Regions from separate parts of the Streptomyces sp. NPDC030809 genome, predicted to be linked through region 2. Evidence: riboswitches for the same ligand, from Rfam matches in the RefSeq annotation. Region 2 holds a riboswitch; each other region holds the start of a gene.
The links. Region 2 has a riboswitch for cobalamin ahead of ACZ407_RS21750 (ribonucleoside-diphosphate reductase subunit alpha). Riboswitches for the same ligand answer to the same signal wherever they lie in the genome.
Positions count from the first base shown of each region.

Region 1: linked by a shared signal. The riboswitch ahead of ACZ407_RS19645 (cobalamin biosynthesis protein) and the one ahead of ACZ407_RS21750 (ribonucleoside-diphosphate reductase subunit alpha) in region 2 are both predicted to bind cobalamin.
Region 3: linked by a shared signal. The riboswitch ahead of ACZ407_RS25105 (energy-coupling factor ABC transporter permease) and the one ahead of ACZ407_RS21750 (ribonucleoside-diphosphate reductase subunit alpha) in region 2 are both predicted to bind cobalamin.

Region 1 covers NZ_JBVIDV010000014.1:63,793-69,806, forward strand. The annotation lists gene ACZ407_RS19630 (alpha/beta hydrolase) at 1-104, opposite strand, end outside; gene ACZ407_RS19635 (inorganic phosphate transporter) at 401-1,666, shown strand; gene ACZ407_RS19640 (hypothetical protein) at 1,696-1,917, shown strand; cobalamin riboswitch at 2,126-2,249, shown strand; gene ACZ407_RS19645 (cobalamin biosynthesis protein) at 2,306-3,274, shown strand; gene ACZ407_RS19650 (cobyric acid synthase) at 3,271-4,791, shown strand; gene ACZ407_RS19655 (putative cobaltochelatase) at 4,925-6,014, shown strand, end outside.
Region 2 covers NZ_JBVIDV010000016.1:98,186-104,199, forward strand. The annotation lists gene ACZ407_RS21735 (helix-turn-helix domain-containing protein) at 1-333, opposite strand, end outside; gene ACZ407_RS21740 (hypothetical protein) at 415-624, shown strand; gene ACZ407_RS21745 (ribonucleotide-diphosphate reductase subunit beta) at 726-1,742, opposite strand; gene ACZ407_RS21750 (ribonucleoside-diphosphate reductase subunit alpha) at 1,742-4,141, opposite strand; cobalamin riboswitch at 4,306-4,428, opposite strand; gene ACZ407_RS21755 (YbdD/YjiX family protein) at 4,616-4,810, opposite strand; gene ACZ407_RS21760 (carbon starvation CstA family protein) at 4,807-6,014, opposite strand, start outside.
Region 3 covers NZ_JBVIDV010000020.1:76,270-82,283, forward strand. The annotation lists gene ACZ407_RS25070 (cytochrome P450) at 1-205, opposite strand, end outside; gene ACZ407_RS25075 (tRNA-dependent cyclodipeptide synthase) at 186-995, opposite strand; gene ACZ407_RS25080 (EF-hand domain-containing protein) at 1,252-1,464, shown strand; gene ACZ407_RS25085 (PadR family transcriptional regulator) at 1,504-2,124, opposite strand; gene ACZ407_RS25090 (energy-coupling factor ABC transporter ATP-binding protein) at 2,159-3,046, opposite strand; gene cbiQ (cobalt ECF transporter T component CbiQ) at 3,043-3,792, opposite strand; gene ACZ407_RS25100 (energy-coupling factor ABC transporter substrate-binding protein) at 3,796-4,173, opposite strand; gene ACZ407_RS25105 (energy-coupling factor ABC transporter permease) at 4,170-4,871, opposite strand; cobalamin riboswitch at 4,902-5,095, opposite strand; gene ACZ407_RS25110 (AMIN-like domain-containing (lipo)protein) at 5,204-5,749, opposite strand.

The DNA.
Region 1 (6,014 bases), on a different contig from region 2:
GGCCGCAGGGCGGCGTCCCCGGCGAACCGGCCGGCGGCGACCGCGGCCGCTCCGGCTCCGATCAGGGTCGTGACGGCCGCTGCCGTCGCTGTAGCGGTGCGCACGGCTCCAGTGTCGGGCGGGCCGGTCGGACCGGCCAGTCCGCGGAGTGATCCCGGTCTCCCCGGAGCAGCCGCCGATCCCGTCGGAACACCCCCCGAAGCCTTCCGGTTGCATTCCGTTTACCTGCGCCTGACCTGCACAAACACGGGGGAAAGGGAGGGATTCCGATCGAATCGCCCAGGGAGGGAGGGGTCGGCCTCCGAATCGGTACACCGAGCCGCCCGTCCCAGTTCATCTTCTGTTCACTCAGGTTGCCTACGGTCGCCGTGCCACTGACCTCAAACAGAAGCCTGGGTAAATGGAGCACATAACGCTTCTCCTCGGGATCGTGATCGTCACCGCTCTCGTGTTCGATTTCACGAACGGTTTCCACGACACTGCCAACGCGATGGCCACCACCATCTCGACCGGCGCTCTCAAGCCCAAGACGGCGGTGGCCATGTCCGCCGTGCTCAACCTCGTCGGCGCGTTCATGTCCGTGGAGGTCGCCAAGACGATCTCCAAGGGCCTGGTCAACGAGGAGGGCATTCAGCCAGAGGTGATCTTCGCCGCCCTCGTGGGCGCGATCCTCTGGAACCTCGTCACCTGGCTGGTGGGCCTGCCCTCCAGCTCCTCGCACGCCCTGATGGGCGGCCTGATCGGTGCGGCCGTCGCCTCCGCGGGCCTCGGCGCCGTCAACGGCGACACCCTCGTCACCAAGGTGCTCATCCCGGCCGTGGCCGCCCCGGTCGTCGCCGGCGTGGCAGCGATGCTGGCCACCAGGGTCACCTACCTGTTCGGCGGCAAGGTCGGCGAGAAGACCTCCGCCAAGGGCTACCGGGCCGGGCAGATCGCCTCGGCCGGCCTCGTCTCCCTCGCGCACGGCACCAACGACGCGCAGAAGACCATGGGCATCATCACCCTGGCGCTCATCGCCGGCGGCGCCATCGCGCCCGACGCGAACCCGCCGGTCTGGGTCATCCTGTCCGCCGGTCTCGCGATCGCCATGGGCACGTACCTGGGCGGCTGGCGCATCATCCGCACCATGGGCAAGGGCCTGACCGACCTCCAGCCGCAGCAGGGCTTCGCCGCCCAGACCTCGGCCGCGACGGTCATCCTCGCCTCCTCGAACCTGGGCTTCTCCCTCTCCACCACCCACTCCTGCTCCGGTGCGGTCATGGGCGCCGGCCTCGGCCGCAAGGGCGGCGTGGTCCGCTGGTCCACCGCCACCCGCATGTTCGTCGCGTGGGGCCTGACCCTGCCGGCCGCGGCCCTGGTCTCCGCCGGTGCCGAGCTGGTCATGCGCACGGGTGACATCGGCGTCATCGCCGTCACCGTCTTCCTCGTCGGCTCCTGCTTCGCCATCTGGCGGATCTCGCGCCGCCAGGTCGTCGACCACCACAACGTGAACGACACCGACACGGACGACGAGACCCCCGGCGTGGTCACCACCGCCATCGCGGCCGTCACCCCGCCCCCGGCGGGCACCACCGCCGCCGTCACCGACGAGGACCTGAAGGCCACCATCCCGGCCCCGGCCCCCGCCCACGGCGAGACCCCGGCCGCCCCGGCCGCCGCGGTCTGACGGCCGGACCAGAACAGAGGATCAGCAGCATGAAGATCGACTGGGCAGCTCTCGGCTCCGTCTTCGGAGTCAGCCTCGGCGCCACCGTGGCCCTCGTGGCCCTCTTCACCATCGGCCTCGTCGGCCTCTCGAAGCACGAGGCCGCCGTCGAGCAGGGCGGCACCGCCACCGTCGCCCGCACCGGTGCCTACGCCGCCTTCGCGCTCTGCGCCGCGGCCGTGGCCTACGGGATCTACCTGATCGTCAGCTGACGACCGCGGAAGCTCCCCCTGAGGACTCCTCCGGGGGAGCTTTCGCGTACCCGCGGGGAGCGCACCGCAGGGCCGGTGTGCGCCCCCGTCGCCGTCCGGCCGCGGTCCGGCTGTGGGCCTGCGCACACTGCGCCTTCGCAGGTCAACGGCGAGTTGACGGGCCATTGCGGTGCGTGGTGGACTGCCCGGGCCAACACGGCGGCAGGAGAGGAAGTCCGGTGCGAATCCGGCGCGGTCCCGCCACTGTCACCGGGGAGCTCTCCCCCACCGTGCGTCACGGCCCCGCGGGGCTGGAAGGCCGGGGGAACAGCCGATCCGGGAGCCAGGAGACTCTCACCGCCGGTCACGTCGAACCAGGGCGCGGACCCTGAGTGAGGACATACACGCCATGCGTGCCGATCGCGTTTTCGCGTACGGCGCGGCGGCCGGGCTGATCGGCGACCGGATCCTGGGCGATCCGCGCCGCGGGCACCCCGTCGCCGCTTTCGGCCGTGCCGCCGCCGCCGTGGAAGGCGTCCTGTGGAAGGACGCGCCCCACGAGCAGCGCGCCCGCGGCGCCCTGCACACCCTGGTCTGCGCCGGGGGCGCGGCCGCCCTCGGAGCACTGGGCGCCCGCGCCGTGCGCCGCCGGCCGGCCGCCCTGCGGATCGCCCTGACCGCCGCCGCCACCTGGACCGTCGTCGGCGGCACCTCGCTGGGCCGGGAGGCCCGGGCCATCGGCGGGGCGCTGGCGGCCGGGGACGGGGAGGTGGCCCGGGAGCGGCTGCCGCACCTGTGCGGGCGCGACCCGCACTCCCTCGACGAGCAGCAGATCGCGCGCGCCGTGGTCGAGTCCGTGGCCGAGAACACCTCCGACGCCGTGGTCGGCGCACTCGTGTGGGGAGCCCTCGGCGGGGTCCCCGGACTGCTCGCCTTCCGCGCCGTCAACACGCTCGACGCGATGGTCGGCCACAAGTCCCCCCGGTACCTGCGCTACGGCTGGGCCTCCGCCCGCCTGGACGACCTGGCCGGCTGGCCGGGCGCCCGGCTCACCGCGGCCGCGGCCGTACTGGCGGGCCCGGACCGTCGGGGGGCGGTCCGGGCCTGGCGGGCCGACGCGCACAAGCACCCGAGCCCCAACGCCGGCCCGGTGGAGTCCGCCTTCGCCGGCGCCCTCGGCGTCCGGATGGGCGGCACCCTCGCGTATGCGGGCCGGGTCGAGCACCGGGCGGTGCTCAACGGCGCGGCGGGCCGGCCGGTCGAAGTCGCCGACATCGAACGGGCGGTACGGCTCTCCCGGCGGGTGACCTGGCTCGCGCTGGGCGCCTGCGTGGCGGGCCGCTCGCTCGTCTCCTACGCACGGAAGGGACGCCGATGAGCACGGGGGCACTGGGGGGCGGTCTGCTGGTCGCCGGCACCACCTCGGACGCGGGCAAGAGCGTGGTCACCGCGGGCATCTGCCGCTGGCTGGCCCGCCAGGGGGTCAAGGTGGCCCCCTTCAAGGCCCAGAACATGTCGCTCAACTCCTTCGTGACCCGCGAGGGCGCAGAGATCGGCCGGGCCCAGGCGATGCAGGCCCAGGCGGCCCGGGTGGAGCCGACCGCGCTGATGAACCCGGTGCTGCTCAAGCCGGGCAGCGACCGCAGCAGCCAGGTGGTGCTGCTGGGCAAGCCGGTCGGCGAGATGAGCGCGCGCGGCTACCACGGCGGGCGGCAGGAGCAGCTCCTCGGCGTGGTCACGGACTGCCTGGCGCAGCTCCGGGGCACGTATGACGCAGTGATCTGCGAGGGGGCGGGCAGCCCGGCCGAAATCAACCTGCGCCGGACCGACATCGTGAACATGGGCATCGCGCGCGCCGCGCGGTTCCCCGTCGTGGTCGTCGGGGACATCGACAAGGGCGGGGTCTTCGCCTCCTTCTTCGGTACGACGGCGCTGCTGAGCCCCGCGGACCAGGAACTGGTCGCCGGCTACCTGGTGAACAAGTTCCGCGGGGATGTGACCCTGCTGGAACCCGGCCTGGAGATGCTGCGCGGGCTCACCGGCCGCGAGACCTTCGGGGTGCTGCCCTTCCGGCACGGGCTGGGCATCGACGAGGAGGACGGGCTGCGGGTCTCGCTGCGCGGGGCCGTGCGCGAGTCCGCGGTCGCGCCGCCGGTCGGCGAGGACGTGCTGCGGGTCGCGGTGTGCGCGGTGCCGCTGATGTCCAACTTCACCGATGTGGACGCGCTGGCCGCCGAGCCCGGCGTGGTGGTGCGGTTCGTGGACCGCCCCGAGGAGCTGGCGGACGCCGACCTGGCCGTCGTGCCGGGCACCCGCGGCACGGTGAAGGCCCTGGAGTGGCTGCGCGAGCGCGGGCTGGCGGACGCGCTGGCCCGGCGGGCCGCCGAGGGGCGGCCGGTGCTCGGCATCTGCGGCGGGTTCCAGGCCCTGGGCGAGGTGATCGAGGACGAGGTGGAGTCCCGGGCCGGCACGGTGCCGGGCCTGGGGCTGCTCCCGGTCTCCGTCCGGTTCGCCGTGGAGAAGACCCTGGCGCGACCGGTGGGCGAGGCGCTCGGGGAGCCCGTCGAGGGGTACGAGATCCACCACGGCGTGGCCGAGGTCCGGGGCGGCGAGCCGTTCCTGGACGGGTGCCGGGTGGGCTCGGTGTGGGGGACGCACTGGCACGGCTCGCTGGAGAGCGACGGCTTCCGCCGGGCCTTCCTGCGCGAGGTCGCGGCCGCCGCCGGGCGCCGGTTCGTGCCGGCTCCCGACACGTCCTTCGGGACGCTGCGGGAGGAGCAGCTCGACCTGCTGGGCGACCTGATCGAGGAGCACGCCGACACGGATGCGCTGCTGCGGCTGATCGAGTCGGGGGCCCCGGCGGGGCTCCCGTTCGTACCGCCGGGGGCGCCGTGAGCGCGCGCGAGGCGCCACCGCGCCCCCGGGGCTCTGCCCCGGACCCCGCGCCCCGAGCGCCGGCGGGGCTGGGAGTTGCCGCGGAGCCGGATGTTCCGGCCGGGCTGGAGATGTGGGATGAAGGAGTGAAGCTGTGAGCACGCCCTATCCGTTCACCGCGGTGGTCGGTCAGCAGGACCTGCGGCTGGCCCTGCTGCTGAATGCCGTGAGCCCGGCAGTCGGCGGGGTGCTCGTACGCGGGGAGAAGGGCACGGCCAAAAGCACGGCCGTGCGCGCCCTTTCCGCGCTGCTGCCCCCGGTCCCGGTCGTGACCGGCTGCCGGTTCAGCTGCGACCCGGGCGGGCCCGATCCGCAGTGCCCGGACGGCCCGCACGAGGGCGTCGAGGGCAGTGCCCGACCCGCGCGGATGGTGGAACTCCCCATCGGCGCCTCCGAGGACCGGCTCGTCGGTGCCCTCGACATCGAGCGGGCCCTCGCCGACGGGGTGAAGGCCTTCGAGCCGGGCCTGCTCGCCGACGCCAACCGCGGCATCCTCTACGTGGACGAGGTCAACCTGCTCCACGACCACCTCGTGGACGTCCTGCTGGACGCGGCCGCGATGGGCTCGTCGTACGTGGAGCGCGAGGGCGTCTCCGTCCGCCATGCCGCCCGGTTCCTGCTCGTCGGCACCATGAACCCGGAGGAGGGCGAGCTGCGGCCGCAGCTGCTCGACCGGTTCGGGCTGACCGTCGAGGTCGCCGCCTCCCGCGAGCCGCAGCAGCGGGTCGAGGTGGTCCGGCGCCGACTCGCGTACGACGCCGATCCCGAGGCCTTCGCCGTCCGCTGGGCCGGGGACGAGGCGGCCGTGCGCGACCGCGTGACGGCGGCCCGCGCCCTGCTGCCCGCGGTGGTGCTCGGGGACGCGGCGCTGCTCCGGATCGCCGCGGTGTGCGCCGGGTTCGAGGTGGACGGCATGCGCGCCGACATCGTGATGGCGCGCACGGCCGTGGCGCTGGCCGCGTGGGCCGGGCGCACGTCCGTGCGCAAGGAGGACGTCCGGCAGGCCGCGCTGCTGGCGCTGCCGCACCGGCGCCGCCGCAATCCGTTCGACGCGCCGGGTCTGGACGAGGAGCTGCTCGACCGGATCCTCGACGGTTTCCCGGACGACGAGCCGGAGCCCGAGCCGGACCCGGAGGGCCCGGGGGACGGCGGTCCCGAGGGCGGTCCGGACGGCGGTCCCGACG
Region 2 (6,014 bases):
GCTGCACACGCTCAGGACGCGGGCGCCGCGGTCCACGGCGGCGCGGACCGCCTCCAGCAGGGGTTCGGGGTAGTCGCGCACCGGTGCCTCCCGGTCGGCGGGCAGGCAGACCAGGTCCGCTTCGGCGAGGCGCTCCAGCCCGTGCGGGGCGAGCACCCGGAAGGCGCCGGCGCCGACCGTGAGCGGCTCCGGGCCCGGCTCGGCGGCGCACACGGCGAAGTCGTACACCGGCAGTCCCATCTCGCTGCGGTCGATGCCGAAGACCTCGCAGAAGACCCCGAGCTCGAAGGGGGCGACCCCGTTCACGACGGCCACGGCCACGTTGTTCAGCATGCCTCCAGTGTGGCAGCAATTCGTTGTTTCATGACAGTCCTGCCACTGCCGGGAAGGCGACGGCCCCACGAGAGTGGAGCCATGAGCACGTTCCTGAACTACCTCGCCGTCCTGTCCGCCGCCGCCCTGCTCCTCGGCCCCGCCCTGTACGGAACCCTCCGCGACCGCCGCATCGACCGGCAGCTGCGCGCGGCCTCCCTGCGCGCCGAGCGCATCGCCGCCGGGAACTGCGCGACGGAGACCGGCCGCCGCCGGCCCCGCATCGCCGTCCGGCACGCCGCGGGCGGCTGACGGGCCGCGCGACGGGAACCCCGCCCGGACGCGGCGATGCCGCCCCCGGACCCACGGTCCGGAAGCGGCATCGGCGGTGCACAAGGGGTCCCGCGGAACTCCTAGAAGTCCTCGTCGAGGTCCACGGTGCCCTCGACGGCCACCTGGTACGCCGACGGGCGGCGCTCGAAGAAGTTCGTCAGCTCCTGGACGCCCTGGAGCTCCATGAAGGAGAACGGGTTCTCCGAGCCGTAGACCGGGGCGAAGCCGAGGCGCACCAGGCGCTGGTCGGCGACGCACTGGAGGTACTCGCGCATCGACTCGGTGTTCATGCCGGGCAGGCCGTCGCCGCACAGGTCGCGGCCGAACTGCAGCTCCGCCTCGACGGCCTCCTTCAGCATGTCCGTGACCTGCTGCCGCAGCTCGTCGTCGAAGAGCTCGGGCTCCTCCTTGCGGACCGTGTCCACGACCTCGAACGCGAAGTTCATGTGCATGGTCTCGTCGCGGAACACCCAGTTGGTGCCGGTGGCCAGGCCGTGCAGCAGGCCGCGCGACCGGAACCAGTACACGTACGCGAAGGCGCCGTAGAAGAACAGGCCCTCGATGCACGCGGCGAAGCAGATCAGGTTCAGCAGGAAGCGCCGGCGGTCGGCCTGCGTCTCCAGCCGGTCGATCTTCTCGACCGAGTCCATCCACTTGAAGCAGAACTGCGCCTTCTCGCGGATGGAGGGGATGTTCTCGACCGCCGCGAAGGCCGCCGCGCGGTCCTCCGGATCGGGCAGGTAGGTGTCGAGCAGCGTCAGGTAGAACTGGACGTGCACGGCCTCCTCGAACAGCTGGCGCGACAGGTACAGGCGCGCCTCCGGGGAGTTGATGTGCTTGTACAGCGTCAGGACCAGGTTGTTCGCCACGATCGAGTCGCCGGTGGCGAAGAACGCGACCAGGCGGCCGATCATGTGCTGCTCGGCCGGCGTCAGCTTCGCGAGGTCGGCCACGTCCGAGTGGAGATCGACCTCCTCCACGGTCCAGGTGTTCTTGATCGCGTCCCGGTAGCGCTCGTAGAAGTCCGGGTAGCGCATCGGGCGCAGGGTCAGCTCGAAGCCGGGGTCGAGCAGGTTCTGCTTACGGGTGGTGCTCATTACTGGCAGGCCTCGCAGGACTCGGGGTTCTCAAGGGAGCAGGCCAGCGCCTCGGCGTCGAGCGCCTGGGGGAGCTGGGCCGCAGGGGCTGCGGCCGGGACGGCGGACGCGGCCGACGCGGCGCGGGCGATCTTCGTCGCCGGGCGCGAGCGCAGGTAGTACGTGGTCTTCAGGCCCTGCTTCCAGGCGTACGCGTACATCGAGCTGAGCTTGCCGATGGTGGGCGTCTCCATGAACAGGTTCAGGGACTGGCTCTGGTCGAGGTACGGGGTGCGGGCCGCCGCCATGTCGATCAGGCCGCGCTGCGGGATCTCCCACGCCGTGCGGTACAGCTCGCGCACCTCGGCCGGGATCCAGCCGAAGCCGGCCACCGAGCCGGAGGCGTCGCGCAGCGCCTCGCGGGTCTGCGCGTCCCACACGCCCAGCTTCTTGAGGTCCTCGACCAGGTAGCCGTTGACCTGGAGGAACTCACCGCTGAGGGTCTCGCGCTTGAAGAGGTTGGAGACCTGCGGCTCGATGCACTCGTACACGCCCGCGATCGAGGCGATCGTGGCGGTCGGCGCGATCGCCAGCAGCAGCGAGTTGCGCATGCCGGTCTCGGCGATGCGGGCGCGCAGCGCCTCCCAGCGCTCCGGCCAGTGGCGCTCGGCCGCGCTGTTGTAGTGGTCCGGGTGCAGGACGCCCTGGGCGGTACGGGTCTGCTCCCACGCGGGCACCGGGCCGTTGCGCTCGGCGAGGTCCGCGGAGGCCTCGTACGCGGCGAGCATGATGCGCTCGGCGATCTGCGTGGACAGGGCCTTCGCCTCGGCCGAGTCGAAGGGCAGGCGCAGCTTGAAGAACACGTCCTGGAGGCCCATGGCGCCCAGGCCCACCGGCCGCCAGCGGGCGTTGGAGCGGCCCGCCTGCTCGGTCGGGTAGAAGTTGATGTCCACGACCCGGTCGAGGAAGGTCACGGCGGTGCGGACGGTCTCGTCCAGCCGCTCCCAGTCCATCGCGCCGTCGGCCACGAACGCGCCGAGGTTGACCGAGCCGAGGTTGCAGACGGCCGTCTCGCCGTCGTCGGTGACCTCGATGATCTCGGTGCAGAGGTTGGAGGAGTGGACCACGCTGCCGGGCAGGGCGGTCTGGTTCGCGGTCCGGTTGGAGGCGTCCTTGAACGTCATCCAGCCCTGGCCGGTCTGCGCGAGGGTGCGCATCATGCGGCCGTACAGCTCGCGGGCCGGCATGGACTTCTTGGCCAGGCCTGCCGCCTCGGCCTTGCGGTACGCCTCGTCGAACTCGTCGCCGTACAGGTCGACCAGCTCGGGCACGTCGGACGGGGAGAACAGCGACCACTCGCCGTCGGCGTTCACGCGGCGCATGAACTCGTCCGGGATCCAGTGCGCGAGGTTGAGGTTGTGGGTGCGGCGGGCGTCCTCGCCCGTGTTGTCCCGCAGCTCCAGGAACTCCTCGATGTCCGCGTGCCAGGTCTCCAGGTACACGGCGGCGGCGCCCTTGCGGCGGCCGCCCTGGTTCACCGCGGCCACGGAGGCGTCGAGGGTCTTCAGGAACGGGACGATGCCGTTGGAGTGGCCGTTGGTGCCGCGGATCAGCGAACCGCGGGCGCGGATGCGCGAGTAGGACAGGCCGATGCCGCCCGCGTGCTTCGACAGGCGCGCCACCTGGTGGTAGCGGTCGTAGATCGAGTCCAGCTCGTCCAGCGGGGAGTCCAGCAGGTAGCAGGAGGACATCTGCGGGTGCCGGGTGCCGGAGTTGAAGAGGGTGGGGGAGGACGGCAGGTAGTCCAGGCGGCTCATCAGCCGGTACAGCGAGGCCACCTCCTCCACCGCGCGCACCGACTCGTCCTCGGCCAGGCCGCAGGCCACGCGCAGCATGAAGTGCTGCGGGGTCTCGACGACCTGCCGGGTGATCGGGTGGCGCAGCAGGTAGCGGCTGTGCAGGGTGCGCAGGCCGAAGAAGCCGAAGCGGTCGTCGGCCCCCTCCGCGAGGGACTGCTCGACCAGGGCGTCCAGCCGGGCCGCGTGGGCGCGGACGAACTCCGCGGTGCGGTCGGCGATCAGGCCCTCGGCGTGGCCGGTGGCGACGGAGGCCGAGAAGGAGGTCGCGCCCTGACCGGCGGCCTCCTCCGCGATGGCGAGGGTGAGCAGGCGGGCGGCGAGCTTGGAGTACGCCGGGTCCTCGGAGATGAGCCCCGCGGCCGCCTCGGTGGCAAGCCCGCGCAGCTCGGCCTCGTCCGCGTCGGCGCTGCGGCCGCGCAGGGCGGCGGCGGCCACCCGGCCGGGGTCGGTGTCGGGCAGGTCGGCGGTGAGGTCGGTGAGGGTGCGCAGCAGCGCGGCGCCGGGGCCTTCGGCCTCGGGCTGGTCGGACTCGGCGCGCGGTGCGGAAGGCGCGATGGTCACGGTGGGGGCTCTCCCTCGCTCGGCCCGTTGCCTTCGGGGCGGGGTGCGAGCGCGCACGCGGAAGGGGGCGCGCGGCGGCCCGTGGCAGGGCGGGCAGCGCGTCTCCGCATGGCGTCCGCCGGCCCAACCCGCGAGACCCGGACGTGTCTGGACCCGGCTCGGTCGACCCGGGTGCGCTGTCGGCAGGTCTTCGGACTCGCATCGCACAGATCAGTGCATCTCATACCGTTGCGGGACAGTTCCGGATTCCCACCGGATTCCCCTGCGACGACAGCGAGGACGAGCATACATGTGGGGGCAGCCTCGTGTGCGACCCCCTAGATGTTGTGTCCGGCTGATTGCGCTACGCCTTCGCCTGGGGGCTGTACGTGAGCACGGCCTGTTCCGGAAGGGCCCGTTGACCGGCTCGGGGCGGGTACGGCGAAGGGCCCCGCCGGGTGCGGCGGGGCCCTTCGTACGGGGCGGGGAGGGGGTTCAGCAGCAGCGGAAGCCCTCGCGGGGGTCCCCCTCGCGGGCGTCCGTGCGGGCCCGTTCGAACGCCCGCCGGCTCAGGACGGGCGCCTGCGGGTCGTGTCCGCGGGTGTGGGCGACGTAACGGTCGTAGGCCGCCTCGCCGGAGAACTCGCGGACGTAGAAGCGGATCCGGGCGAGGAGTGCGCGGGCGCTCACGGCGCCACGGACTCCCGCTGCCGGCCCCCGCCCGAGTCCAGGCCGGCGGCGGCCAGTTCGGCCCGCTCCTCCTCGGTGGGCAGGAGCCCGGCCGGGGCCACGATCGCGGAGCGGGTGTACGGGGTCTCGTGCAGCCGGACCGACTCCGGGCTGCGGACGGCCTTGATGCAGACCCGGGCGGCGTCCGCCAGCACGACCACGATCAGCAGGGCGAAGAGGGCGGACAGGACCCCGTCCACGGTGGCGTTGGTGACCACGGTGTGCATCTCGTCCATGGTCTTGGCGGGCGGCAGCACCTTGTCGGCGTCGATGCCCGCCTGGAACTTGTCGCGCTGGGCGAAGAAGCCCACCCGCGGGTCCTCGGAGAACACCTTCTGCCAGCTGGCGGTGAGGGTGACCACGGCGTCCCAGGCGAGCGGCACGCCGGTGACCCAGGCCCACTTCAGCCGGCCGGACTTCACGAGCAGGGTGGTGCAGACGGCCAGGGCCACCGCGGCGAGCAGCTGGTTCGCGATGCCGAACAGCGGGAAGAGCTGGTTGATGCCGCCCAGCGGGTCCTTCACGCCCACCCACAGGAAGTAGCCCCAGGCCCCGACGACCACCGCGCTGGTGATCCACACGCCGGGCTTCCAGCTGACCTGCTTGAAGGGCTTGGCCACGTTGCCCAGGGTGTCCTGGAGCATGAAGCGGCCCACGCGGGTGCCGGCGTCGAGGGTGGTGAGGATGAAGAGGGCCTCGAACATGATCGCGAAGTGGTACCAGAACGCCTTCATCGAGGACCCGCCGAACACCGACGAGAAGATCTCCGACATTCCGAGTGCGAAGGTCGGGGCGCCGCCGGTGCGGGAGAGCAGGGTGGCCTCCTCCACGTCCTTGGCGGCCTGGGCCAGGTCCGCCCCGGAGAGGGCGAAGCCGAAGTTCCCGACGGCCTGCGAGGCGGCCTCGACGGTGGTGCCGACGACCCCCGGCGGGGAGTTCACGGCGAAGAAGAGGCCGGGCTCGATGATGCAGGCCGCGATGACGGCCATGACCGCGACGAAGGACTCCGTGAGCATGGCCCCGTAGCCGATCATCCGGACCTGGGTCTCCTTCTGGATCATCTTCGGGGTGGTGCCCGAGGAGACCAGGGAGTGGAAGCCGGAGAGCGCGCCGCAGGCGATGGTGATGAAGACGAAGGGGAACATCGAGCCGGCGAAGACCGGGC
Region 3 (6,014 bases), on a different contig from region 2:
AGCGCTCGTCCTCCAGCACCTGCTTGGCCAGCGCGTGGCTGCTGACGAGCCAGGCGGGGTCGCCGGTGAGGGTGCGCACCTTGGCGACCGGGGCCTTCTCGCGCAGCCGGGTGCACTCCTCGGGGAGCACGTCACCGCGGCGGGAGAGGGGGAAGTCGATCAGGGGGCCGTCGTTCCGGTCGGCCTCAGGCTGCGCGACGCTCATCGGCGGTCCTTTCCACTGGTGCGGGTGTTGCGGGTGTTGCGGGTGTGGCGGATGCCGCGGCCGACGGGGGTAGGACGGCCGCGTCCGCCGCTTCCGGGCGCACGACGGCGTACGCCTGGTTGCGGGTGGCGCGGAGACCGCCGCCGCGTGCGTAGAGCACCTCGGTCAGCGGCATGGTGACGTGGTACGCGGACACCGAGGAGGGCACGTCCAGAATGCTGGGGGTGTCCAGGAAGAAAGGCAGCTCGGCGGCAATGTAGTCGAAACACACCCGGAGCTGCTCGTCCGAGATGGATTCGCCTTCAGGGAGCTTCGATCCCACGAAGTGCAGAGCCATCTTCTCGCAGCCCTTGCGGAATTCGTCATCGGTCTCCAGGAAATGCAGGACCCGCCGGTGCAGGAGCTGGTACACCTGGTTGTCCTGGAATTCCGAGAGGGCCCTCACCCGGATCTCGGCATGGTGGGTGCCGGATTCCTCCACCCCTTTTACGATCCTGCGCCGCACCGCCTTGATCTCCTTGGCCGCACGCTTCCCGGCGTGCTCGCGCGTGTAGCCGAATGCTGCGAACATCCGGTCCACGTGGAGGTCTGCGTAGACGAAGTCGACCTGTGCGAAGCGTTCCGTGGCCCACTGGGCGAGCCCGGCTATCCGGTCGGCGCTGAAGTAGCTGTTGCCGGGGCTCACGCCGATCAGCACATGGTCGCCGTCTTCCCATATATGACGGCAGGTACGGGTGAAGGGCAGGACCTCGAATGATGCGTCAAACGAAGAGTCGGTATTGATCGTCACGTATGTGATCGCCCTTGTTGCCGCTTGTCCCTGGGAGCCCTGCGCTCCTGGTGTGGCGGCAATGCCGATAAGTTATCGCGTGATGCCTGAGGGTGACAAGTGGGGTTCCGATTTGTTGGCCGGAATTATCCGTTCCGTATTACGGATGGGTAATGGGAATACCGGTCGGACGCTCGGGCGGACCCCAGGGACCCGGCCGGGCCGCACCGCCGCTACCCTGAGCCGGTCAGCAAGCACCGAGAAGGGGTGGATCCCAGTGGCGGACATCGAGAGCGCACGTGAGGCCTTCGGCCGGTTCGACCAGAACGGCGACGGGTTCGTGACGGCCGACGAGTTCAAGAAGGCCATGGCTCAGATGGGCGACCCGTTCGTCACCGGCCCGGTGGCCGAGGCGGTCATCGCGTCCAAGGACGCGAACCACGACGGCCTGCTCAGCTTCGACGAGTTCTGGGCCGCGCTGAACAAGTGACGCCCGGCCCGGACCCCGGCGGCCGACGGCCGCCGGGGGTCACGGCCCGTCCGTCCCCGGCCCGTCCGCGGGCCCGTCCGCCCCGCCGCCGGCATCCCCGGCATCCCCGGCCGCCGGGGCCGCCCCCTCGATGTCCGAGACCTCGGCCAGCGCCTCCTCCAGCCAGCGCAGCCAGAAGGTCTCCAGCCCGGTCCCGCCGTGCAGCACCAGCCGCCGCAGCCGGTCCTCGTCGGCGTTCCGCTCCGGCGGGAAGTCCCGCTCCTCGATGGCCTCGTACATCGCCAGCTGCCGCCGGTGCAGCTCCACGTGCCGCCGCAGCTCCGCGGTCAGCCCCTGCGGACCCACCACGCCGGCCGCCCGCAGCCGCAGCAGCAGCGGGTCCCTGATCTGCTTCGGGTCCTGGCTCTCGCCCACCCAGCGGCTCAGCTCCGCCCGCCCCGCGGGCAGCACCTCGAACTCCTTCTTCTGCCCCCGCGCGGGCGGCCCGCCCGGCAGCACCCGGATCAGCCCGGCCTCCTCCAGCTTCCCGAGCTCGCGGTATATCTGCTGGTGGGTGGCGGACCAGAAGTAGCCGATGGACTTGTCGAACCGCCGGGTCAGCTCCAGCCCCGACGAGGGCTTCTCCAGCAGGGCGGTGAGGATGGCGTGCGGCAGCGACATGCCGCCATCGTAGGGGCGGCCCGCTCCCGGCCGGTCAGGCCGGGCCCGGCTCCCCGGCCCGGCTCCCGCCCCGCTCCCCGGCCCCGGCCCGCAGCCCGTCCGGGAGCCAGGCCGCGAGCTCGTCCGGGGTGCCCGGCCCCGGGGCGTCCGCGGCCAGCAGGCCCCCGGCGCGCAGGAAGGCCGCCACCGCCGGGGCCCAGGCCGGCCGCAGCCGGGCCGCCGCCAGCAGCTCCGCGTCCGCCAGCAGCTCCCCGGCAGGCCCCGTCCGCAGCCCGTCCGGGCCCAGCACCGCGGCGTCGTCCGCCCAGCGCACCGCCAGCTCCACGTCGTGCGTGGACATCACCACCGTGGTCCCGAGGGCCCGCAGCCGCTCCAGCGCGGCCAGCAGCCGCTCCTGCCCGTCCGGATCCAGCCCGGCCGTCGGCTCGTCGAGGATCAGCACCCGAGGCTGCATCGCCACCGCCCCCGCGATGGCGGCCCGCTTGCGCTGCCCGTACGACAGCAGGTGCGTGGGCCGCTCCCGCAGGGCGGTGATGTCCAGCGCCTCCAGCGCCCCGGCCACCCGCTCGCGGACCTCCCGCTCGGGCAGCCCGAGGTTCATCGGCCCGAAGGAGACGTCCTGCTCCACCGAGGCGGCGAACAGCTGGTCGTCCGGGTCCTGCACCACCAGCTGCACCGCGGTCCGCAGCCGGGTCAGGCCCTTGCGGTCGTGGCGCACCGGCTCCCCGTCGAGCAGCAGCCGCCCCGAGCCGGGCCGCAGCCCGCCGCTCAGCAGCCGCAGCAGGGTGGTCTTGCCCCCGCCGTTGCGCCCCAGCAGGGCCAGCGCCCGGCCCGCGGGGATCCCGAAGGACACCCCCGACAGCACCTCGGGCCCGTCCTCGTAGGCGTATCCCGCATCGACCAGTTCCACCAACGGGTTCACAGCCCCAGGCCTTTCAGTACGAGGGTCAGCGCGACCACGGCGCCGAGCAGGGCGGCCGAGGCCGCCAGGAACCGCCAGGAGACCGCCGCCGGCGGGACCAGCACCCGCAGGGTGCCGTCGTAGCCGCGGCCGGCCAGCCCCGCCTGCATCCGCCCGGCCCGGTCGAAGGCCCGTACGAACACGGTGGCGCCCTGCCCGGCGAGGGAGCGCCAGAGCGCCGCGCGGCCGGTGTTCCCCAGCCGGGCCGCCTGCGCCTGCCGGACCTGGGCCAGCGAGTCCAGCAGCAGGAAGCCGATCCGGTACATGACCAGCGCCACGTCCACCACGGGGGCGGGCACCCCGGCCCGCACCAGCCGCGGCAGGACGTCCGACACCGGGGTGGTGAACGCGAACAGCAGCACGCCCAAGGAGCCCGCCGAGGTCCGCAGCAGCAGCTCGGCCGCCTGCCGCAGGCCGTCGGGGGCCGGGGCGAGCAGCCCCGCCGGGCCGCCGACCTGCACCAGCAGGGGGAGCGCGCCCGTGAAGCAGAAGCCCAGCGGGATCCGGAAGGCCCGCCACAGCTGCCGCGGCGCCACCCCGGCGGGGCCGAGCAGCACGCCCAGGGTGGCGGCGGCCACCAGCGGGCCGCCGGGCCACGGCGGCAGGCACAGGGCCGCCACCGTCAGCCCCAGCCCGAGCAGCGCCTTCTCCAGCGGGTGCCGGCCCCGCCAGCGGCTGCCGTGCGCGGCCGCGTCGATGGGCAGCACCGGCTAGGACCCCGCGCCCGGTGCACCGTCCGCGGGGGCGTCCGCGCCGGACGGGGCGCCGGAACCCGCGGCCGCCGCCGCGCGGGCCTCGCCCTGGCGGCGGCCGCGCCGCAGTCCGAAGTAGTACGCGAGCACCCCCGCGCCCAGCGCCGCCTGGAGGGCGAACAGCGCCGACTCGACCTCCCCGGACGGCGGTTCGTACAGCGGGGAGAACCAGGGCTCGTAGCCGGGGTCGAGCTCGGTGATGGCCGCCTCGGCCTGCGCGTCGGCGCCGGTGAACGGCTCCTCCTTGCCCTCGCCGAGGCCCAGCGCGAGCGGCAGCACGGCGAGCGCCGCCACCAGCAGCAGCAGGAGGGTGTTGATCCGTGCGTTCCTGCTCATCGCGCCGCCACCTCCGGACCGGTCGCGGAACCGGCCGGTGCCCCCAGCACCCCGAGCCGGGTCAGATCGGCCTTGCTGGACTGCGTCAGCAGCCGCATCACCAGGACCGTCAACAGCCCCTCGCTCACCGCCAGCGGGATCTGCGTCACCGCGAAGATGCCGCCGAACTTCGCCAGCGCGCCGGGGAACCCGGTGCCCGGGTCCGGGAAGGCCAGCGCCAGCTGCACGCTGGTCACGCAGTAGGTGACCAGGTCGGCGAAGAAGGCGCCGGAGAACACCGCGACCATGAGCGGCGCCCCGGCCCGGCGCAGCAGCCGGTAGGCCGCGTACCCGGCCCAAGGGCCCGCGATCGCCATCGAGAAGACGTTCGCGCCGAGGGTGGTCAGGCCGCCGTGGGCCAGCAGCAGGGCCTGGAACAGCAGGGTGATCGTGCCCAGTACCGCCATGACGGGCGGCCGGAACAGCACCGCGCCCAGGCCGGTCCCGGTCGGGTGCGAGCAACTGCCCGTCACCGAGGGGATCTTCAGGGCCGAGAGCACGAACGTGAAGGCGCCGGAGGCCCCCAGCAGCAACGTGCTCTCGGGGTTCGCCCTGACCTCGCGGGTCAGGGCCCGGACGCCGTGGACGACGAAGGGGGCCGATGCGGCGCCCCAGGCGGCCGCGTGCAGCGGGGGCAGGAACCCCTCGGCTATATGCATGAGTGGGGAAGACCTCTCCAGCACCTCGTGGATGGACAGCGCGCCCCGGCCGGTCTCCTGGCTCACGGGTACTGCCGCCCTGGCTCCGCCTTCCCGGGCCGTGCGGTCTCCCGCAGCAGCCCAGTGGCTTCCCGCAGGAGTGGAGCCGGACTTCCCGATCACAGTGGCGAGGGCCGCACCGGTTTCCCACCGGTTTCCCGTACACCAAGGCCAGATGACCCTAGTCGCCCCGATCCGGCACGTACAACCCGGCCCCGGACGGGGGAGGGGGCGGCGGCCCGTCCGGACCGCCGCCCCCTCGCCGGGCCGTCGCCGGCCTCCGCCCGCCGGCGTCAGCAGACGTTGGCGTGCTTGACGTCCATGACCCAGCGCTCCGGGTTGTGGAGCTTGAACGTCTTGTACTCGGGCCGGGTGTTGAACGCGGTCCCGAAGGTCACGTACCCCTCGAAGTCGCCGGTGAGGGCGATCCCCTTCAGCTTGGGCAGGTTCAGCTTCTTGAGGCGGGGGCCCTTGTAGACCGGCTGCCCGTCGTCGTCGTGGCCCTGGGCCGGGTGCATCCGGATCTCCAGGAAGTGGCGGCCGGGCAGCGGGACCTTCCGGCCGGAGCCGTCGTACCGCAGTTCGGCGACCCGCTTGACGGTGACGGGCGGGATGTACCCCTTGATGTCGACGACGACCCGGTCGAAGGTGCAGTGCGCCGCGTAGCGGGCGTTGACCACCTGCGGGGTCTGGGTCGTCGGGACGGGCTTGTGCGCACTCGGTGCCGCGGCCGGTGCGGCGGCGGCGGAAACCGGGGCCGCGAGCGCGGCGCCGGCGGTCAGCAGCACTCCCGTGGCCACGGCCACGAGACGCTGACGGCGGATGGAACGGTGAGTCATTTCGACCCCCGGATCTCCTGAGGCGGGGACAGTGCTGTCACCAGAGGAGACATCCCCCGCCCCCGGACGGTTGCACCGTTCGGGTGATGGATCCCGGAGCGCGGGCCTGCGGGCCCCGAGGCGCCCGGCCCGGCGGCCGTCGCGGGCGATCACGGCGACCGGGGCGTCCCGGTCGCCGCGGTCCGCGGTCAGGGTGTACCCCGCCCGGGTCTCCCTGCTGTTCACCCCGTACTGGTGGGCCCGCCGGTGGCCGGTGTACAGCGCC